DNA from 4 places in the Bradyrhizobium manausense genome. Region 3 is predicted to be linked to each of the others. Evidence: predicted binding sites of a transcription regulator. Region 3 holds the regulator's gene; each other region holds the start of a gene.
What was found. Region 3 encodes LexA, which represses DNA repair genes until DNA is damaged. Its sites were predicted from a motif close to TGTTCNNNNTGTGTTCNG; they were not measured.
Positions count from the first base shown of each region.

Region 1: the regulator LexA is predicted to act here: its motif matches at 2,430-2,447, upstream of JQ631_RS09265 (single-stranded DNA-binding protein).
Region 2: the regulator LexA is predicted to act here: its motif matches at 1,321-1,338, upstream of JQ631_RS03600 (putative DNA modification/repair radical SAM protein).
Region 4: the regulator LexA is predicted to act here: its motif matches at 3,436-3,453, upstream of JQ631_RS01335 (DUF3072 domain-containing protein).

Region 1 is NZ_JAFCJI010000001.1:1,978,224-1,983,089, reverse strand. It holds gene gyrA (DNA gyrase subunit A) at 1-1,181, opposite strand, end outside; partial or broken gene JQ631_RS32285 (DUF2306 domain-containing protein) at 1,350-1,632, opposite strand; gene JQ631_RS09265 (single-stranded DNA-binding protein) at 1,791-2,288, opposite strand; gene JQ631_RS09260 (outer membrane protein) at 2,715-3,485, shown strand; gene JQ631_RS09255 (outer membrane protein) at 3,722-4,405, shown strand; gene uvrA (excinuclease ABC subunit UvrA) at 4,702-4,866, shown strand, end outside.
Region 2 is NZ_JAFCJI010000001.1:769,380-774,245, reverse strand. It holds gene JQ631_RS03610 (Y-family DNA polymerase) at 1-570, opposite strand, end outside; gene JQ631_RS03605 (ImuA family protein) at 467-1,255, opposite strand; gene JQ631_RS03600 (putative DNA modification/repair radical SAM protein) at 1,419-2,654, shown strand; gene JQ631_RS03595 (UdgX family uracil-DNA binding protein) at 2,654-4,096, shown strand; gene JQ631_RS03590 (inorganic phosphate transporter) at 4,221-4,866, shown strand, end outside.
Region 3 is NZ_JAFCJI010000001.1:1,868,063-1,872,928, reverse strand. It holds gene JQ631_RS08745 (molybdopterin molybdotransferase MoeA) at 1-980, shown strand, start outside; gene lexA (transcriptional repressor LexA) at 1,158-1,859, shown strand; gene JQ631_RS08735 (hypothetical protein) at 2,188-2,625, shown strand; gene JQ631_RS08730 (ComEC/Rec2 family competence protein) at 2,636-4,866, opposite strand, start outside.
Region 4 is NZ_JAFCJI010000001.1:279,355-284,220, forward strand. It holds gene JQ631_RS01315 (universal stress protein) at 1-452, opposite strand, end outside; gene JQ631_RS01320 (Do family serine endopeptidase) at 665-2,200, shown strand; gene JQ631_RS01325 (hypothetical protein) at 2,476-2,838, shown strand; gene JQ631_RS01330 (DUF6496 domain-containing protein) at 2,851-3,132, opposite strand; gene JQ631_RS01335 (DUF3072 domain-containing protein) at 3,205-3,399, opposite strand; gene JQ631_RS01340 (hypothetical protein) at 3,515-3,724, shown strand; gene JQ631_RS01345 (hypothetical protein) at 3,759-3,968, shown strand; gene JQ631_RS01350 (hypothetical protein) at 4,004-4,204, shown strand; gene JQ631_RS01355 (hypothetical protein) at 4,346-4,579, opposite strand; gene JQ631_RS01360 (hypothetical protein) at 4,675-4,866, opposite strand, start outside.

The DNA.
Region 1 (4,866 bases), 110 kb from region 3:
ATCGCCAGACCGACCAGGATGTGGGCTCGATCGCGCGCCTTGGCGAGCAGGTACTTGGTGCGCCGCGTGACGACCCGCTCACGGAAGTCGACAAAGATCGCCAGCAGGTCCTTCAGATGCATGATCCGCGGACGGCCGCTGTCGAGCGCCACCATGTTGACGCCGAAGCTCGTCTGCAGCGGCGTGAACCTGTAGAGCTGGTTCAGCACCACATCCGGCACGGCGTCGCGTTTTAGTTCGATGACGACGCGGTAGCCGTCGCGATCGGATTCATCGCGCAGGTCGCCGATGCCCTCGATCTTCTTTTCCTTGACCAGCTCGGCGATGCGCTCGACCATCGTCGCCTTGTTCACCTGGTAAGGAATCTCCGTGACGATGATCGCCTCGCGATCCTTGCGGATGGTCTCGAACTCGACCTTGCCGCGCATGACGATCGAGCCGCGGCCGAGGTGATAGGCGGAGCGGATGCCCTGGCGCCCGAGAATGACGCCGCCGGTCGGAAAATCTGGTCCCGGCACGATGTTGATGAGCTCATCGATGGTCAGCGCGGGGTTGTCGATCAGCGCGACACAGGCATCGATGACCTCGCCGAGATTGTGCGGCGGGATGTTGGTCGCCATGCCGACCGCGATACCGCCGGCGCCGTTGACGAGAAGGTTCGGGAACTTCGCCGGAAGAACCGACGGCTCAGTCTCGTTGTTGTCGTAGTTCGGCTGGAAGTCGACGGTGTCCTTGTCGATATCAGCCAGCAGCGCGAGCGCCGCCTTCGTCAGGCGCGCTTCGGTGTAACGATAGGCGGCCGGGGGATCGCCGTCGACGGAACCGAAATTGCCCTGGCCGTCGATCAGCGGCACGCGCATCGAAAAGTCCTGCGCCATGCGGACCATGGCGTCGTAAATCGACTGGTCGCCGTGCGGGTGATACTTACCGATGACGTCACCGACCACGCGGGCGGATTTGACGTACTTCTTGTCGGGCGTGTGCCCCTGCTCGTTCATCGAGTACAGGATGCGGCGATGCACCGGCTTCAGGCCGTCGCGGGCATCGGGCAATGCGCGCGCCACGATCACGCTCATGGCGTAGTCGAGATACGACTTCTTCATCTCCTCGAAGATGGAGACGGGGCGAATGTCCGAGGGTTGCGCCGGCTGGTCGCCGGGCTTGTTGTCGTCGTCAGCCAAGGGGGAATCCGGTGAAATTTTATCTGGGAATCATATAGCGCATCGGGTCCCTGATAACCACCCTTGGAGGCTTCCAGGAAGCGCTTTTTCCGACTGTTTTTCCAGAGACTTACGCCCTGCGCGGCACCATTTTGAATCGAGGCCGAACAAGCCGGCCGGGACCGCCGTTCAACCACCGAAAATCACCCGGTGCATGATCCGTCCTGGCACCAGCGTGAACAGACACGCCACCACCCGCGCGCCCGCAAACATGAGGATCATGATGCGCCGGTGATCGGCAATCCGAAGGGTATGCGCCCGCCAGACTGCGAGCGGGAGCATCACCAGCGCGGTGCGGCAGGGTGCCTTTGGGGGCCGCGAACTGGACGAGGCCGAGCATAAACGCCGTCATCGCCGCAAAGGCGTGCAGCGGGATCGCCGGAGCCGCATCAAGCAGCGGCGCGAGACTCACATCGCGACCTCTGGCCAAAATTCACATCGCGCCCCCGTCAAAGGCTTGAGGCGATACATGAGGCAGCCCGGAAAACCCGAGGCCACCCGGTCGATTGGCAAGAAATCCTGCCGCATTACGCGAGCCAGGCAAAGTTCGGAGCGAAGCTCTCCTCCGCCTCAGAACGGGATGTCGTCGTCCATGTCGTTGCTGCGGCCACCGCCGCCGGCGGCAACGGGGCGGCGCGGTGCGCTGCTGACGGGACCGGACGAGCCGAAATCGCCGCCCGGCTCGTCGCCGAAGCTGCCGCCTCCTCCGCCACCGCCGCGGCCGTCGAGCATCGTCAGCGTCGAGTTGAAGCCCTGGAGCACGACTTCAGTGGAGTATTTCTCGGCACCCTGCTGATCGGTCCATTTGCGGGTCTGAAGCGCGCCCTCGATGTAAACCTTGGCGCCCTTCTTCAGATACTGCTCGGCGACCTTGCAGAGCCCTTCGTTGAAGATCACGACGCGATGCCACTCGGTCTTTTCCTTGCGCTCGCCGCTGTTCTTGTCGCGCCAGGTCTCCGACGTCGCGATGCTCAGATTGGCGATCGGCCGCCCGTCCTGGGTGCGGCGGATTTCCGGATCCTTGCCGAGATTTCCAACCAGAATGACCTTGTTGACGCTTCCCGCCATCGCCGCTCTCCACTCCAAATGCCACTGAATTTCGAAGGCGCGCCCGCGCTGCCGCCTGTTGGGCCGACCCTATACGCTTACAAGGGTCGATCGGCCCGCCGCACCCTCGGTTATCCCCACATATAGCATCAGCCGGACATTTGTTCCAGATTTGTTCCTTGATCAAAATCGATGCGACCCAAGCGTGTATGCAGGTATCCGGTGCCGCTGTGCACGTCGCCATGCATTGGAACCCAACGACATCGGAAAATGCTTTAACATTCATTAGGTTACGTGCATGTCAGTTGACCAGCGAGTGTTGCATTCCAGCGACGGACTCGCCCTCCCGCTTGGACTACGCTTGCCTCGGAATTGGTTCTTATGGGCGTCGCGCCTGATTGACCGCTTCGGGGGACTTCTGAAGCGGACGACACTGGGGAGACTGCAATGAAGAAAATTCTATTTGGTACAATTGGTATTGTTGCGCTCGGCTTGTCTGCACCGGCGAGTGCCGCGGATCTTGCGGCCCGTCCCTACACCAAGGCGCCGGCCCCGATGATCGCCACCATCTACGATTGGAGCGGCTTCTACATCGGCATCAACGGCGGCGGCGGTTCGAGCCACAAATGCTGGGACAACCTCGTTCTCGGCGGCGGTGTATTCCTCGGAGCCGAAGGCTGCCACAACGCCACCGGCGGCACGATCGGTGGCCAGGTCGGCTATCGCTGGCAATCGGGCAACTGGGTGTTCGGCCTCGAAGGTCAGGGCAACTGGGCCGACTTCTCCGGCGACAATGTCAGCAATTTCATCCTGACCCAGCGTAACCGATCGAGGATTGACGCATTCGGCCTGTTCACGGGCCAGATCGGCTATGCTTGGAACAACGTGCTGTTCTACGTGAAGGGCGGCGGCGCCGTGGTCGCGGACAAGTTCGACATCTACACCGCGCCCGGCTTCGTCGGCGCGGGCACCCTGCTCGCCTCCAGCAGCGACACCCGCTGGGGTGGCACGGTGGGCGCCGGGCTCGAGTTCGGCTTCGCGCCGAACTGGACCGTGGGCTTCGAATACGACCACATCTTCCTCGGCGATCGGACGCTCACGCTCAACGCACCTGTCGGCGGCGGCGCATTCCAGACCGACCGCATCAGCCAGAACGTCGACATGGGTCTCGTCCGCATCAACTATCGCTGGGGCGGCCCGGTCATCGCGAAGTACTGATCTCTCTGAAATTGCTCGCAGATCAAAGGCCGGCCTCGCGCCGGCCTTTTTGCTGCGTGTTCCCACTGGGGAACTATAGGTCAGCGAGTATTACATTTTGTATCTGTTGTGACTTTTCGGAGACACAACTTATGGCTTCAGTGGTGTAAGCACGACATCAGTTGGACCAAGACGTCCGCTGCCCTTCCGGCGCACGGAAGGCAACAACAGAAACTGGGACTGGGATTAGGTTGAAAATGAAAAAGATCTTGTTGGCTTCGGTCGCTCTGATCGCCCTCACTGGCGCCGCTTCGGCTGCCGACCTGGCGGCTCGCCACTACACCAAGGCTCCGGTCGCCGTGGCCTCGGTCTATAACTGGACCGGCTTCTACCTCGGTGTCGTCGGTGGCGGCGCTTGGGAAGATGCAAACTCCCCGCGCATGCAGGGCGGCTTCGTCGGCGGCACCGCCGGCTACAACTGGCAGACCGGCAACGTCGTGTTTGGCGTTGAGGCCGATGGCGCCTGGGCTGACGTCAACGCTTCTGCCGCTGGCGTCGTGATCGTTCCCGGCCTCGGCGCGATCCCGACCAGCGTGAGCTCAAAGACGGATGCGATGGGCACCGTGCGCGGCCGCATTGGCTGGGCTGTCAACAACGTGCTGCTGTACGGCACCGGCGGCTATGCCTGGATCGACAACAAGATCACCGCCACCCTCGGCGCTGCGTCGATCTCGGACAGCAAGTTCCACTCCGGTTGGACTGTCGGCGCGGGCGTCGAAGCCTTCTTCGCTCCGCAGTGGTCGGTCAAGGGCGAGTATCTCTATCGCAGCCTCGGCGGCGAGACCTACTTCGGCGCCGTTCCTACCGGTACGGTCAACTTCCACACCGTGCAGGTCGGCGTGAACTATCACTTCAACGGCCCGGTGGTTGCGAAGTACTGATCTCTGGAGTGCTGATCTGACGTACTGGGCGTCACGATCGACTTCGCATCGACACGAAAGGCCGGCCTCGCGCCGGCCTTTTGCCGTTCCATCGGGTCGCGATCGCCCACCGCTGCTGCCAAGTCCCGCCAGCGCAACAACAATCCGTTGACGATTCGCAAGTCCCTCTGGAAATCCGCCTCCGTTCTTCCTACGTTCGCTCATATACCCATTGGCGCCGATCCCGGTTCCGGGCGAAGCGTGCCTTTTACGTCGGCGCGATTGCGCACCTTTGGGATTCCTTGAGGGCAACTCGGATGGATGAAGTGATCAAGGCGAAGCGCCAACAGCAGACCGCAGGCTCGAGCCGGCACGCAATCACGATCCGTGGCGCGCGCGAGCACAACCTCAAGAACATCGACGTCGAGATTCCCCGCGACAAGCTCGTTGTGTTCACCGGCCTGTCGGGCTCGGGCAAATCG
Region 2 (4,866 bases), 1.1 Mb from region 3:
CGCACCGAGCGCGGACACCGGAAACCGGTCGATCGCCGCGGCCTCCGCGCCATCCGCAACGATGCTGTTCGTGGCCTGCCGCGTCAGCGTGCGCGCGCAGACCGAGGTGCCGGCAATCGCGGCGCTGACGGCAAAGCCCTGGCGCGCCAGCGCACGGACCAGCGTCTGCAACAGCGCAGCCTCGCCGCCAAACAAATGCGCGCAGCCGGTGATGTCGAGGAACAGCCCATGCGGCGCATCGAGCGCCACCAGCGGCGTGAAGCGGTCGCACCAATCGGCGATGTCGCTGAGCGTCTTCGTATCGGCCACGACATCGGCGTCGAACACCTTTAAGTCCGGACACATCGCCCGCGCATTGGCGAGCGGCTGACCAATATGCAGACCGAGGCGTTCGGCGGCCTCATCCAGCGCATGGATCACCAGCGCATTGTTGTCCTTGATGACGACGATGCTGGGCTCATTGGCCTTACCCAGCCCGGCGCTGCCAAGAAACCGCTGGATCCGGTCGATGGGCAGGCGCGGCAGCCACAGGCTGAGGATCCGCCGACGGTTCAGTGAACTGGCACTCATCACATTTCCATTCCATGATCCATCGACCGCACGGGCCATGACGATTGCGCAACAGCTCGACATCGAAGCGCGGCGCGCCCCAGGCACTCCACGCAGACCCCGGCGGCGAATGCGCCGCGCGCAGCATCCATCGCGTCTCCGCAGTCGACGGCAGCGGTTGCGCTGCCATCCGCAGCAGCAAGCCGGTGACGCCGGATGATTGCGCGGCCAGCGTCAGCTTGCGGCTCGCCACCAGATCGAATTGTCTGGTCTCGCCCCAGAGCTCGAGCACGACGGCGCCGAGCGCATCGCAGGCGAGCGCATCGGCCGAGGTGCGCAGCGCGCTCTCCACGTCGGCCGCACGCACCATCACCACGCGGCGTGGATCGAGGCCGAGCTCGGCGAGCCCGCTCATCGACAGCGCGCCGGTCTCGAGTTCCGAAAAATCCTGCCGCACCCACAGCAGTGGCCGGCTTACCGTGACGCGGCCGGCAAGCCCGGTGACAAAGCCTGTCGCGACCGCGCCCTGAGACCCGGTGCAAAACACCTCATGGATCGCCGCACGCGCGAGCCCGCCCTTCAAGGCGCGATCGACCTCGCGGTGCCCGAGCGCAACGCGGTCGTGATGATGCACGACCTCTGCCGTCTCGATCCGTTCGATCTGGCTGCGCAAGGTCGCAAGCGCGCTCATGCGTGCGCTGCTCATGCTCGCCGCTCCTTCAGAGGTGATTGCCGGTGGCTCTCAAAAAGAGAACCAGTGGCTGGCTCATTTGTTCATGATATGTTCTAATATAAAGCTAACGGCGCACGAAGAGTCAATCGAATTGGCGATTTGCCGGATTCATCAGCGGAATCAAAGGGATTCAATAATGGATGTGCAACGCAAGCTGGAGATTCTCGCAGACGCCGCCAAGTACGATGCCTCCTGTGCCTCCAGCGGCACCGAGAAGCGGGATTCCAGCGACGGCAAGGGCATGGGCTCGACCGCACCAGGCATGGGCATCTGCCATTCCTACGCGCCGGACGGACGCTGCATCTCGCTGCTCAAGGTGCTGCTGACCAACGCCTGCAATTACGATTGCCTCTATTGCGTCAACCGCGCCTCCTCGAACGTGCCGCGCGCCCGTTTCACCATCGACGAATTGGTCAAGCTGACGCTCGACTTCTACCGGCGCAATTACATCGAAGGGCTGTTTCTCTCCTCCGGCATCATCCGCAGCCCCGACTACACCATGGAGCAAGTGGTCAGCGTCGCGCGAAAGCTGCGCGAGGAGCATCACTTCCGCGGCTACATCCATCTCAAGACCATTCCGGAGGCTGACGACGCGCTGATCGCGCAGGCCGGCAAATATGCCGACCGTCTCTCCATCAACATCGAAATGCCCGAGCCGGCGAGCCTGCAGCAATTCGCGCCGGAGAAGGACGTGCGCGCGATCCGTCGCACGATGGGCCGGCTGCGGCTGAAGCTGGACGAAGCCGAGGAGAACCGCGCAGCAAGAACGAAGGCCAAGCCGCAGCGTTTCGCGCCCGCAGGCCAAAGCACGCAGATGATCGTCGGCGCAGACAGCGCCAATGACCACACCATTCTCCATACCAGCGCCAATCTCTATGGCTCGTACAAGCTTCGGCGCGTCTATTACTCCGCCTTCAGCCCGATCCCCGATGCGAGCCGCGCACTCCCACTGCGCGCGCCGCCTTTGCTGCGCGAGCACCGGCTCTACCAGGCCGACTGGCTGATGCGCTTCTACGGCTTTGACGTCGGCGAGATCGTCGACGACAGCGCGATGCTGCCGCTCGACATCGATCCAAAGCTCGCCTGGGCACTGCGCCATCGCGACCGCTTCCCGCTCGACGTCAACCGTGCCAGCCGCGAGGAGCTGCTGCGCGTGCCGGGCTTCGGCACCAAGGCGGTCGAGCGCATCATCGCGACACGGCGCACCACCACGATCCGCCTGTCCGATCTGGCGCGGCTGCACGTGCCCAAGCACAAGGCGCTGCCATTCATCATCCTCAGCGATCACCGCCCTTCGTCGAACCGTCTCGATGCAGCAGGGCTGATCGAACGATTCAAGCCGAAAGCAACGCAATTGGGGTTTGGCTTCTGATGCAATACATCACTCTCGACACCCAAACCGATTTCGACGGCTGGCGCACGGCCGCACGGACCCTTGTGCTTGGTCATGTGCGGCCCACCGATATCACCTGGGCCGTGCAGGGTGGCGAAGCCGATTTGTTCGCACCGCCCTCACCGTCGCCGATCCTCGAGGTGAATGACGGCACTTTCAGCGTATCGGCGACATTCGTCGACCTCGCGAAATCGGCGATCCTGCATCGCGATGGCGAGCGATTTGCGATCCTCTACCGCTTGCTCTGGCGATTGAAGGACAATCACGATCTCATGGAAGTCGCGACCGATGCCGATGTCGCGCAGGTCACGGCGATGGCACGCGCGGTCCATCGCGACGAGCACAAGATGCACGCCTTCGTGCGCTTCCGCGAAATCGGACGCGAACGCGAAGCGCATTACGTCGCCTGGTTCGAACCGGAGCATCACATCGTCGAGCTCGCAGCCCCATTCTTCGCAAAACGCTTTGCCGACAGGCCCTGGTCGATCTTGACGCCGGATCTATGCGCGCATTGGCATGGCCATGCGCTCTCGTTCACGCCGGGCGTGAGCAAGAGCGAAGCACCGGGCGAAGATCGGTTGGAGGAAACATGGCGGCGCTACTACGCCAGCATCTTCAATCCGGCGCGCCTCAAGGTGAAGGCGATGCAGACGGAGATGCCGAAGAAATACTGGAGGAACCTGCCCGAGGCCTCGATCATTAAGCCCTTGATCGAGGACGCCGAGCGCATGACCGGCGCCATGATCGCCAACGCTGCAACCGATCCGCACAAGCCTCAGAAGCGGCCGGAGGCTCCGATGAAACGTAGATCAGCCACCGACGATCTCGAAGCGCTCCGCGAGGAGGCCGCGCATTGCCGCGCCTGCCCGCTCTACAAGGACGCCACGCAGACCGTGTTCGGCGAAGGCCCGAACAACGCCACCATCATGTTGGTCGGCGAGCAGCCTGGCGACAAGGAAGACCTCGCCGGCCATCCCTTCGTCGGTCCGGCCGGCCAGATGCTCGACCGTGCGCTCGCGGAAGCCGGTGTGGACCGCAAGAAGGTCTATGTCACCAACGCGGTGAAGCATTTCAAATTCGTGCCGCGCGGAAAGATCCGCCTGCACCAGAAGCCGGCCACACCGGCGATCCGCGCGTGCCGGCAGTGGTACGAGCGGGAAGTCTTGGCAATCCAGCCCGAGCTCATCGTGGCGATGGGCGCCACCGCCGCGCAAAGCGTGTTAGGCAAGATCACGCCCATCGGCAAAACCCGCGGCCGGCTCATAGACCTCCCCGATGGACGCAGGGCTCTGGTGACGGTGCATCCGTCTTACTTGCTGCGACTGCCCGATCCAAAGGCCAAGGTGCTGGAATATCAGCGCTTTGTCGAAGACCTGAAGATCGCCGCAGCGTTGCAGAAAAAAGCACCACGCGCCGCCTGACGCGGCTCCGATGCACAGCAACAAGCCGTGGAGAACGCACGTCATTTCGGCGGCCTGCACGCCGTTTCAATCGCCTGTCACACGCCGCGCGCAAAGTCGAGGCCTTGGGACAGGAGAATTTCCAATGAGTGACGTTGCTTTGCCGGGCTCCATCGAGCCTGCTTTGAGTAAGGGGCCGGACCTCAATCGCGGATTCCATCCGCTCACCGGCGTGATCTATATGGGCGTGATCGCCGCCGCGCTGCTCTTCGTCGCCTACAGCATCTGGGTCGACGTCGATGCGTCCGGCGCGCAGGTCAAGACCTTCGCTCCCTTCCTCCTGCTCTTCGTCGCGCTCCTGATCGCGCTCGGCTTCGAGTTCGTGAACGGCTTCCACGACACCGCCAACGCGGTCGCGACCGTGATCTATACCCGCTCGCTGCCCGCCCATATCGCCGTGGTGTGGTCCGGCATGTTCAACCTGTTCGGCGTGCTGCTGTCCTCCGGCGCAGTCGCATTCGGCATCGTCTCGCTGCTGCCGGTCGAGCTGATCCTCCAGGTCGGCTCCAGCGCCGGCTTCGCGATGGTGTTCGCGCTCTTGATCGCCGCCATCATCTGGAACGTCGGCACCTGGTATTTTGGCCTGCCGGCCTCGAGCTCGCACACGCTGATCGGCTCGATCATGGGCGTCGGCATCATGAATGCGGTTCTGCATGGTCGCAGCGGCACCACCGGCGTCGACTGGACCCAGGCCACCAACATCGGCAAGGCGCTGCTGCTGTCGCCGCTGT
Region 3 (4,866 bases):
CCGGCCGTCCCTACGGAGGCACCGTCGGCTCGGGCGAAGCCGTGCGGATTTTCACCGGCGGTGTCGTGCCCGATGGCGCGGATGCGGTCGTGATCCAGGAGGACACCGTCGCCGACGGCAGCCGCATCACGATCACGGAAGCCGCCGTCACCGGGCGGCATATACGCCCGGCCGGCATCGACTTCCGCGAGGGTGACGTGCTCCTGCGCAAAGGTGCGCGGCTCACCGAGCGCGACCTTGCGCTCGCCGCCGGCATGAATCATCCGCAGCTCGCAGTCCGCCGCCGTCCGAAGGTCGCGATTCTCGCGACGGGTGATGAGCTGGTGATGCCGGGCAGCACACCCGGCCACGGTCAGATCGTCTATTCCAACGGTTACGCCCTGCACGCCCTCGCCCGCAGCGAAGGCGCCGACACCATCGACCTCGGGATTGCCGCCGACACGCTTGCTGCAACCGCATCAGGCATCCGCCGCGCCCGCGAATCCGGCGCCGACATCCTGATCACGACCGGCGGCGCCTCGGTCGGCGACCACGATCTGGTGCAGCAGGCACTCCGCGACGAAGGCACCGCGATGGCATTCTGGAAGATCGCGATGCGGCCGGGCAAGCCGATGATGAACGGACAGCTCGGGGCGATGCGCGTGATCGGCCTGCCCGGCAATCCAGTGTCATCCTACGTCTGCGGCTTCCTGTTCATGGTGCCGCTGATTCGCGCGTTGTCGGGCCGCTCGGTTGTCCATCACCGCCGTGAACGCGCCGTGCTCGGCCGCGACGTCGGCGCCAATGACCAGCGCGAGGATTACCTGCGCGCGCGCCTCGATCTGCGTGATGATGGCACGCTCGTCGCGCTTCCCGTCAACCACCAGGACTCCTCGCTGCTTGCGAATCTCGCTGCGGCACAGGCACTTCTCGTGCGCGCGCCGTTCGCGCCGAAGGCCGAAGCGGGAGCGCCCTGCGAGGTGTTGCGACTGCCCGCCTGACTGCAGCGTTCGCAACCGTTCCGCGAAGTTTGTCGCGTTCACTGTAAATTAAGCAGTTGCGGAACATGTATCGAACATATAGTGTCCGTTCATGATTTGTTTCGAGCATGTAGCGGCTTATTGCTGAAATTCAGCGTCTCGGAATCGAACGACATCGTCAGGGGGATTTTGGTCGAGATGTTAACGCGCAAACAATACGAACTCCTGCGGTTCATCAGCGAGCGCCTGAAGGAAAGCGGCGTGCCGCCCTCCTTCGACGAGATGAAGGATGCGCTCGATCTGCGCTCGAAGTCAGGCATCCATCGCCTGATCACGGCGCTGGAGGAGCGCGGCTTCATCCGCCGCCTGCCCAACCGTGCCCGCGCGATCGAGGTGATCAAGCTGCCTGAGCTCCAGGCCGCCGCCGGGAGCCGCCGCGGTTTCACGCCGAGCGTCATCGAGGGCAATCTCGGCAAGGTGCGTACGACGTCCAGCCCGTCCGCCGAAGAGGGCGAGCGTCCCGTCGCGGTGCCCGTCATGGGCCGGATTGCGGCCGGTACCCCGATCGAGGCGCTGCAGACCCGCAGCCACACCATCAGCGTCCCGCCCGACATGCTCGGTGCGGGCGAGCACTATGCGCTCGAAGTGCGCGGCGACTCGATGGTGGAAGCCGGCATTCTCGACGGCGACATGGCGCTGATCCAGCGCAACGAGAGCTGTGACACCGGCGATATCGTGGTCGCTCTGATCGATGACGAGGAGGCAACCTTGAAGCGCTTCCGGCGCCGCGGCGCCTCGATCGCGCTCGAGCCGGCGAATGCCGCCTATGAGGTCCGCATCCTGCCGCCCAACCGGGTCAAGATCCAGGGCAAGCTGATCGGGCTGTACCGGAAGTATTGAGCGCTCACGCGCGATCGACGATTGGAGCGGACGATTGTCCGCTCGGCTGGATAGTTTTTCCGGTCTTGCACAGGCTATCCAGCCCCCTCTCCCAGCGCGACATCCTCGGCACGCACAAGGCAGTTCAGGTCGCTGTAGCGCGCCTGCAAAATGCGCGCGGGTGGGCTTTGTTCCTACGGATTTGGGAAAGATAATGTGATCGCGGCTCGCGCACGCGAGCCGCAGATTTGCCTACAACCGGGCAGAGTTTTTTACGCTTCCACTCTGATAGAGGCCTGCGCCTCGCAAGACAGAGGCGCGGGTTGCTATCCTGACTGAGGAGCACCCGATGTGTGACTATAGCCTGCATGCCGTTGCGACGCGTCCCGCAGAAGTCGGCGAGACGATCGTCACGACAACCTTCCGCGGCACCTCGACGCGCGGCTTCGCCTCCGAAGCCGATATGTCGGTCGCGGTCTGCCTGCTGCCGGGAACGGAGCTCGCCTTCGCCGACAACGTCCGTTACGACAACAGGTGGATCTGGACGCGCACCGTCAACTCGCGCGTCGGCAAGTTCGGCAAGATCGATCCGCACATTCCCGATCGTCATCACGACGCGATCGAATTCCCCGATGGCAAATACGTGCTGGTGACGCAGCTCGTCGAGGGCCAGCGCGCGACCGTGCTGCAACTGCCCGTGACGCAGCCGCTCGGCGAGCGTGAGCAAAAGCCGCAAGTGGTCGCCGACAGCCGCACGACGACGCCCCCGCGCCTGCCGATCGGCTGAAAAGTCGACTTCAGTCCTCGGCTTGAAGATCGGCCTCCGACGGAGTCGCATCTTTGGCGCGCGGAGCTGCCGACCGCGGCATGAGGATCTGTTCGAAATCTCCATCGCCGGCCGCCGCCGGCGACCAGGGGCGGTTTGCGCCCCTCGCCTTCACCGATTGGATCGCAAAACCGTCGCCACGCTGCGTCAGCGCCAGCGCACCCTGGCGCGCAAGACGCGGCCGATCGACCACCATCGCGGCGCAATCCGGCGGCGCCGGCCTTGTCGTCACCACCAGCGCGGCACGGCTGCAATCGTCGGCCAGGGCGTCGATGCGTAGCGAGAGCGCAATCATGCGGCCGTCGGCGAGCGGCATCACGCAGCCGGCCTCGTCGCACGACACACCATCACCGAGCGAGGCGCTCGTAGCATCGCGCGGATCAGCATCCGCCGCGAGCCACTCCTTCAGCAGGAAATTGTCCTTCTTCGTCCTGATCAGATGCAGTTGCCCATCCCTGCCCCGCACCGCGACGTTCTGGCCGTCGCCGGCGATGAGAATATCGGGCTGCCGGACGGACAGGCCCCAGATCGTCGCCGCCACGAGCACGCACGCGCCCGACCAGCGCAGTGGCGAGCGCAACAGACCCATCAGGATCAGGCCGAGGCTGGCTGCAATCAGCGGCGCAGTCCCGAAGGCCGCGACGTGGCCGATCGCGCCGGGCAGCGCGGCCACCCAGCGCGACACCGCCACCATCCAGTCGATGCCGATTCCCATCAGCCACCAGAACACACCGTCGAGTCCGAAGGGTGCCGCGAGCAGTCCGAGCAGCCCCGCCGGCATCACCAGCGCGGACACCACCGGCATCGCGCCAAGATTGGCGAGCACACCGTACGGCGTGATGCGGTGAAAATGGAAGGCGGCATAAGGCGTGGTCGCAAACCCGGCGATCATCGAGGCCATGAACAGCATGGCGATCTCGCGGCCGCCCCACAGCGCGATGCGCGCGGTCGCGGAATGATCCGGCGAGGCAAACAGGTTCGGCATGCCGATCTGTACCAGCGCGACGAGCCCCAGCGTCGCGGCGAACGACATCTGAAAACTCGGATGCACCAGTGCTTCCGGCGCCACCGCAAGCACGATCAGCGCCGCCACCGCCAGCGTGCGGAAGGTGATGGCGCGGCGATCGACCATGACAGCGAGCAGCACCACCGCAGTCATGAAGAACGATCTTTGCGTTGCGACCTCAGCGCCCGAGAGCAGCAAATAGAATGCGGACGCGACCAGCGCCGCAGCTGCCGACCATTTCTTGATGGGAAAGCCGACCGCGAGCCCGGGGATCAGTGCGAGCAACGCCCGGACTGCGAAGAAGACGACGCCGGCGACGACAGCCATGTGATAGCCCGAGATCGACAGCACATGACCGAGGCCCGAGATGAACATCGCGTCGTTGACGGGCGTGGTGATGGCGTCGCGGCGGCCGGTCAAAAGCGCGGTCGCGATGGCGCGGTTGTCGCCATCGAGCACGGCGCGGATGCGCGCGTCGATCGTGTCGCGCAGGCCTTGCATGACGGCCGCATAGCGCAAGTGAAGGCCGCCGGCATCAGGCGGCGCTGACACCGTGATCGCCCCCATCGCGAAACCGGAGGCGCCGATGCCCTGGAAGAACATGTCGCGCGAGAAATCGTAGCTGCCCGGCCGCAGCGGCGCGAGCGGAGGCATCAGCCGGGCCTTCAACTGCACGAAGCTGCCGACATCGGGCGCCGCCCCCTTGCGCACGGAGAGACGGACGCGCTCCAGCATCACGTCGCTGCGCTGCGCCTCCATCGCGGTGACGCGCAGCACGAAACGGTCGGTGCGTTCGCGGATGTCTCGGGTCTCGACGAAGCCCGACAGCGACACGGAATAAAGCGGCTTTTCGAGCACGGTATGCGCGATGCGTGCCGTCTTCCAGGTCGCAATTGCAAAACCGGCTGCGACCGCCGCGATGATGATCGCGGGCGCAAACCACCGGCTCCGCCGCAACAGGACCGCGCCGAGCGTCAGCGCGACCGCCATCGCAGCCGTGACCCACAGCACCGGCTCATGATCGGCGGCGAAATAAAGCGCGATGCCGCAGCCGAAGGCGATCGGCACCCAGGGGAACAGCCGCCCGGCGCCGGCTTCAGCCCTTGCCCATTCGCGTAGCGTTCCGGCGATCGCGGGCCAGACGCCCAACCCTGTCGGCACAAGTCCGCCGGCCGACGCGGCCCCGCCTGTGGGCC
Region 4 (4,866 bases), 1.6 Mb from region 3:
CCGCGGAAGGTGTGGGGAAGGAACAACACCGGGCCGCCCGCCTGGAACAGGATCTCGCCGGGCACGTCGTTGTCGAATGAGCTCAGCGTCGGATCGGGCTGCAGCACGACACTGAGATCATGCAGCCGCGCCATCTCGCCGAGCGAGGCGGCCGCATCGGCCGGCATCGCACCGAGCGGGTGGCAGGTGTAGGAAATGCCGGCGTTGGCGGCCCCGCTGCCGAACAGCGCGAGCGCGGCTTCGGCCCGTTCCAGCGCACGCTCTCGTTCCATCTCGAGCACGGCCGCCACGGCGGCGCCGCCCTCCATGACGTAAGCCGCAGTGCTCGCGACATAGCCGACGGCGACCGCATCGACATGGGCGTTGAGCTTGGCTGCGAGCGAGATGGAGCCGTCGATCAGGGCACGCATCGGGCGTTCGGTCGGGATGTGGACGAGAATGTCTTTGTACATGGCGCGCCTCCGATGGACATCATCCAGTGCCCGGAGTTTTTCACTGTGCGGAGGAGCTCACGTTGAGCTGTATCAAATGTGCAGTGAGGATTTTTCCCTGCGGCCGCCCGCCGCACTTTCTTTGCCAAGAATTAATCGCGCGGACGGGACGTCGTAAGGTGGCAATGACCATGTTGGGTGCAAGGCGACTAACCCAACATGGACATTTCGACATGAAAGATCCCGTCAATTCCGGCAACCCCAAGACCCGCACAATCCTGAAGCCGCGCCGCCTGGCGCTGCTCGGCACCGTGGCCGCGCTCGGCTTGGCCGTGTTCGCTGCTTCTCCCATTTCGGCGCCTTTCGGCGTGAGTTCCCTGATTTCGCCTGCGCAGGCCGCTGAAAGCGCCACGACGCCGCCGGGCTTCGGTGACCTCGTCAGCAAGGTCAAGCCCGCCGTCATCTCGGTGCGGGTGAAGATCGACCGGGACAATGACAAGAGCGCGATGCTGCAACAGAACCGGATGGATCAGGACGAGGATTCCCCGTACGACCAGTTTTCGCGGCAGTTCGGCTTCCGCTTCCCGGGTGGCATGAACGGCATGCCGCATCAGCGTCACCAGGTGATCACGGGCGAGGGGTCCGGCTTCTTCATTTCGGCCGACGGCTATGCCGTGACCAACAATCACGTCGTCGATCACGCCGAGTCCGTGCAGGTGACGATGGATGACGGCACCATCTACTCCGCGAAGGTCGTCGGCACCGATCCGAAGACCGACCTCGCGCTGATCAAGGTGGACGGCAAGAAGGACTTTCCGTTCGTGAAATTCTCCGACCAGAAGCCGCGGATCGGCGACTGGGTGGTCGCGGTCGGCAATCCCTTCGGCCTTGGTGGCACCGTGACCGCCGGCATCGTCTCGGCCAGCGGCCGCGACATCGGCAACGGTCCTTACGACGACTTCATCCAGATCGATGCACCCATCAACAAGGGCAATTCCGGCGGTCCGGCGTTCGACATGAACGGCAACGTGATCGGCGTGAACACCGCGATCTACTCGCCCTCCGGCGGCTCGGTCGGCATCGGTTTCGACATTCCGTCCTCGACGGCCAAGCTCGTCGTCGCGCAGCTGAAGGACAAGGGCGCCGTCACCCGCGGCTGGCTCGGCGTGCAGGTGCAGCCGGTGACCGCAGAGATCGCCGATAGTCTCGGCCTGAAGGCGGCCCGCGGCGCGATCGTCGACAACCCGCAGGACGGTAGCCCGGCGGCGAAGGCCGGCATCGAGGCGGGTGACGTCATCACCGCCGTCAACGGCACCGCGATCAAGGACTCTCGCGATCTCGCCCGCACCATTGCCGGGCTGGCGCCGGGGTCGTCCGTGAAGCTCGACGTCGTTCACGGGGGTGACGCCAAGACAGTGACGCTGGCGCTCGGCGAACTGCCGAACGAGCGCCAGGCCAAGGCTGATGATGGCAAGATGCAGCAGGCTCCCGGCACGCCGCGCCTCGGCCTTGCCCTCGCGCCGGCCGGCGACGTCCAGGGCGCAGGCCAGAAAGGTGTCGTGGTCACCGAGGTCGATCCGCAGGGCCCGGCGGCACAGCGCGGGATCCAGACCGGCGACGTCATCCTCAATGTCGGCGGCAAGGCCGTCGCCAATGTCGGCGACGTCCGCTCCGAGCTGGCGCAGGCCAAATCGTCAGGCAAGAACAGCGTGCTGTTACAGGTGAAGAATGCGGAGGCGACCCGGTTCGTCGCGGTGCCGCTCGCCTGAGCTCTTGGTCGCGACGGCAAATTCAAAAGGCGGCCTGCGGGCCGCCTTTTTCGTGCGCGCTTGCGAGATACCCACAGGCACCGATAACATTCTCGTTAACGGCAGCAATGGTGACGGGTTCGCTCGAAAAAGCCGCGTTCGCTCGTCAGACTTCGGAGTCGCGTGTTGTGCCTTGGCGGCAATGAAGGCGCCAAGGCAAATTGCAGGAGTGGAACTTCGGACGTCCGGCTGCTTCCGTGAAACCGGCCGGCGGTTCGCATTTGATCGGTGCCGACATGGATCGATTGAAGCTCTCGCTGAAGATTGCGCTGCTCGCGGCGCCGCTCGTGTTGTCGACCGGAAGCGCCATGGGGCGCGATGACGGCCGCTTCACAGACTCACCGCTGAAACCCTGGTTCGACAGTTTGCGCAGCCATCTCGGTCCGTGCTGCTCGGATGCCGACGGTGTGGCCGTGGCCGATCCCGACTGGGATTCGCACAACGGGCACTATCGGGTCCGTCTTGACGGGGAGTGGGTCGACGTCCCCGACGACGCCGTGATCACGGAGCCGAACCGCGCCGGCCGCACCATGGTCTGGCCGGTCAAGACCGTATTCGGCGTTTCGATTCGCTGCTTCATGCCCGGCAGCATGATCTGACGCCGGTCATCGTCAACGCTTGGCGGATTTGCGCTTCGAGCTCTTCTTGGTCGTCTTCTTCTTGGACGTCTTTTTCTTGGACGTCTTTCGCTTCGATGCCTTCTTCGGCACCTTCTTGCCCTTCGCGCGCGCTTCCGACAGGCCGATCGCGATCGCCTGCTTGCGGCTCTTCACGCGTCCGCCGCGACCGCCGGGTCCGCTCTTCGCCGTGCCCTTCTTGTAACGGCGCATCTCGCGCTCGACATCGTTGCCGGCGCTGCGCGCGTAGCGGCGCTTCTTTGCCTTGCGTGCCATCAACTCTCTCCCTTGACCTCGGGAGAGAACAGGAGTGCTGACGCAACGTTCCAAAGGCGCCGGCCGCGGCTCTCAGAAGGAGTTTGCGAGTTCGATCTCCGCTTCAAGCACCTGGATGCGGCGCGCGGCTTCGGCAGAGGAGAGGGCGCGATCATATTGCGCGGGCTGGTAGGCCTCTTCGCTCAGCCGCTTCAGTCGCAGCCCCTGCGCCCGGGTCATCTGCTCCATGAGAAAAGCCTTGGCGTCGTATTTACCCTGAACCTGCATGTCCGCTCTCCATCGTGAATTCGTGGCTTGACTATATGTTCTTATTTTGTTCTAACAAGCCATGGACAACAGAATTAATGAAATTCGACGTAAAATCAGCGCCTTGAGGCTGGAAATGGCCGATGTTGAGGCGTCCGTGCGCGATCTCGTCAATCGCGATCGGGACTGCACCGAACGGGCCCAGGCGCAGATGGATCTGCGCCGGAAAATCAATCTGCTGATCGGCGAATGGAAGACGGCCGGGGGCGGCGAAGTTTTGCCCGACATCCGCGACCGGGTGCGTCTTCGTTTGTTGAAGAGCGAAAGCAGGCCGACGCGCCGTTGAGACAGGCCATGTCGGTGGCAGATGGAGGCAGGCGGTGGAAGAAGACCCGGACACCTACCGGATTCTGAAACTGCGCGCCGAGATCCTCGAACTGGGCTCCGCCATCAGGCAGTTGCAGCGTGAGGGCCTCGACGATGCCGCGGCTCAGCTCCTGATCGCGCGTAAGCGGGCACAGCTCGACCATTTGGTGAAGACAGACACCTCAAGTCGCCGCCTTAACATCACTGACATCCGACGCAGCTAAAGCGGTCGCGCAACGCGACATGCCGGAGCTCGTCGATGCCGGATGCCGAAATGACCGCCCTGCTGCAGGCGGTGCTCGAAGAAGTCTGTGCCGGCCTTGCCCCGCCCCAAATGGCGACGCGCGAACGCGTTGCGGCACGACTGAATGATCTTGTTCGATCGGGACACTGCTCGGCCGACGAGTTAAGGCAAGCCGGCCGGGATGTGCTGATCCGCGCGCCGACGATGTGGCGCTGATATGACTGCCGGACGCGAGCGCTGTTTCAGCAACGACAGCATCGCGCTTGCTGGCGTCTGCTTGGCCGCTGATCGAGACCGGCATCGCAACAGCAAATGAAAAGCCCCGCGTCGCCGCGGGGCTTCTGGGTGAGTTCGTACCTACTTGCTCATTCCGTTCTGGGGCTTGGTCATGCTGCCGCCGTGATCGCTGCCGGGACCAGCACCACCCTGGCCGGACGCATCGGGAGGAACGGTTTTCTTCATGTTGGCGCCCGTCGTCGTCTGCGACATCGAGGAGTGATGCTTCTTGTGCGATTTCGCTTGAGCCGCGAACGGCGCGGCGGCGAGGCCGGTTACCAACATCACCGCGAGAGCGAGCCTGGTCGTCTTCATGTGAGGGAACTCCCTGAGTTAAATTGACGCAGGCAGCCAACCGTCATTTGCTGCAGGAGTTCCGAATAAAGCGTCGCACGCGTTTCACGCGCGCTTCAAGATTCCTTGTCCTCGTTGAGGATGAACACAACTCCCGTCAGCGCGGCACCGATGGCAAACGTCGTTACAAAGGTAGCGGCAAAGACGAAGACGGCCGCTCTCCCGCCATGATTCAGCAACTCCGCGACCGCAGGATTGGCCAGGATCAGCGCAAGCGTGAAGCCAAGACCCAGCGCCGCGCCCATCAT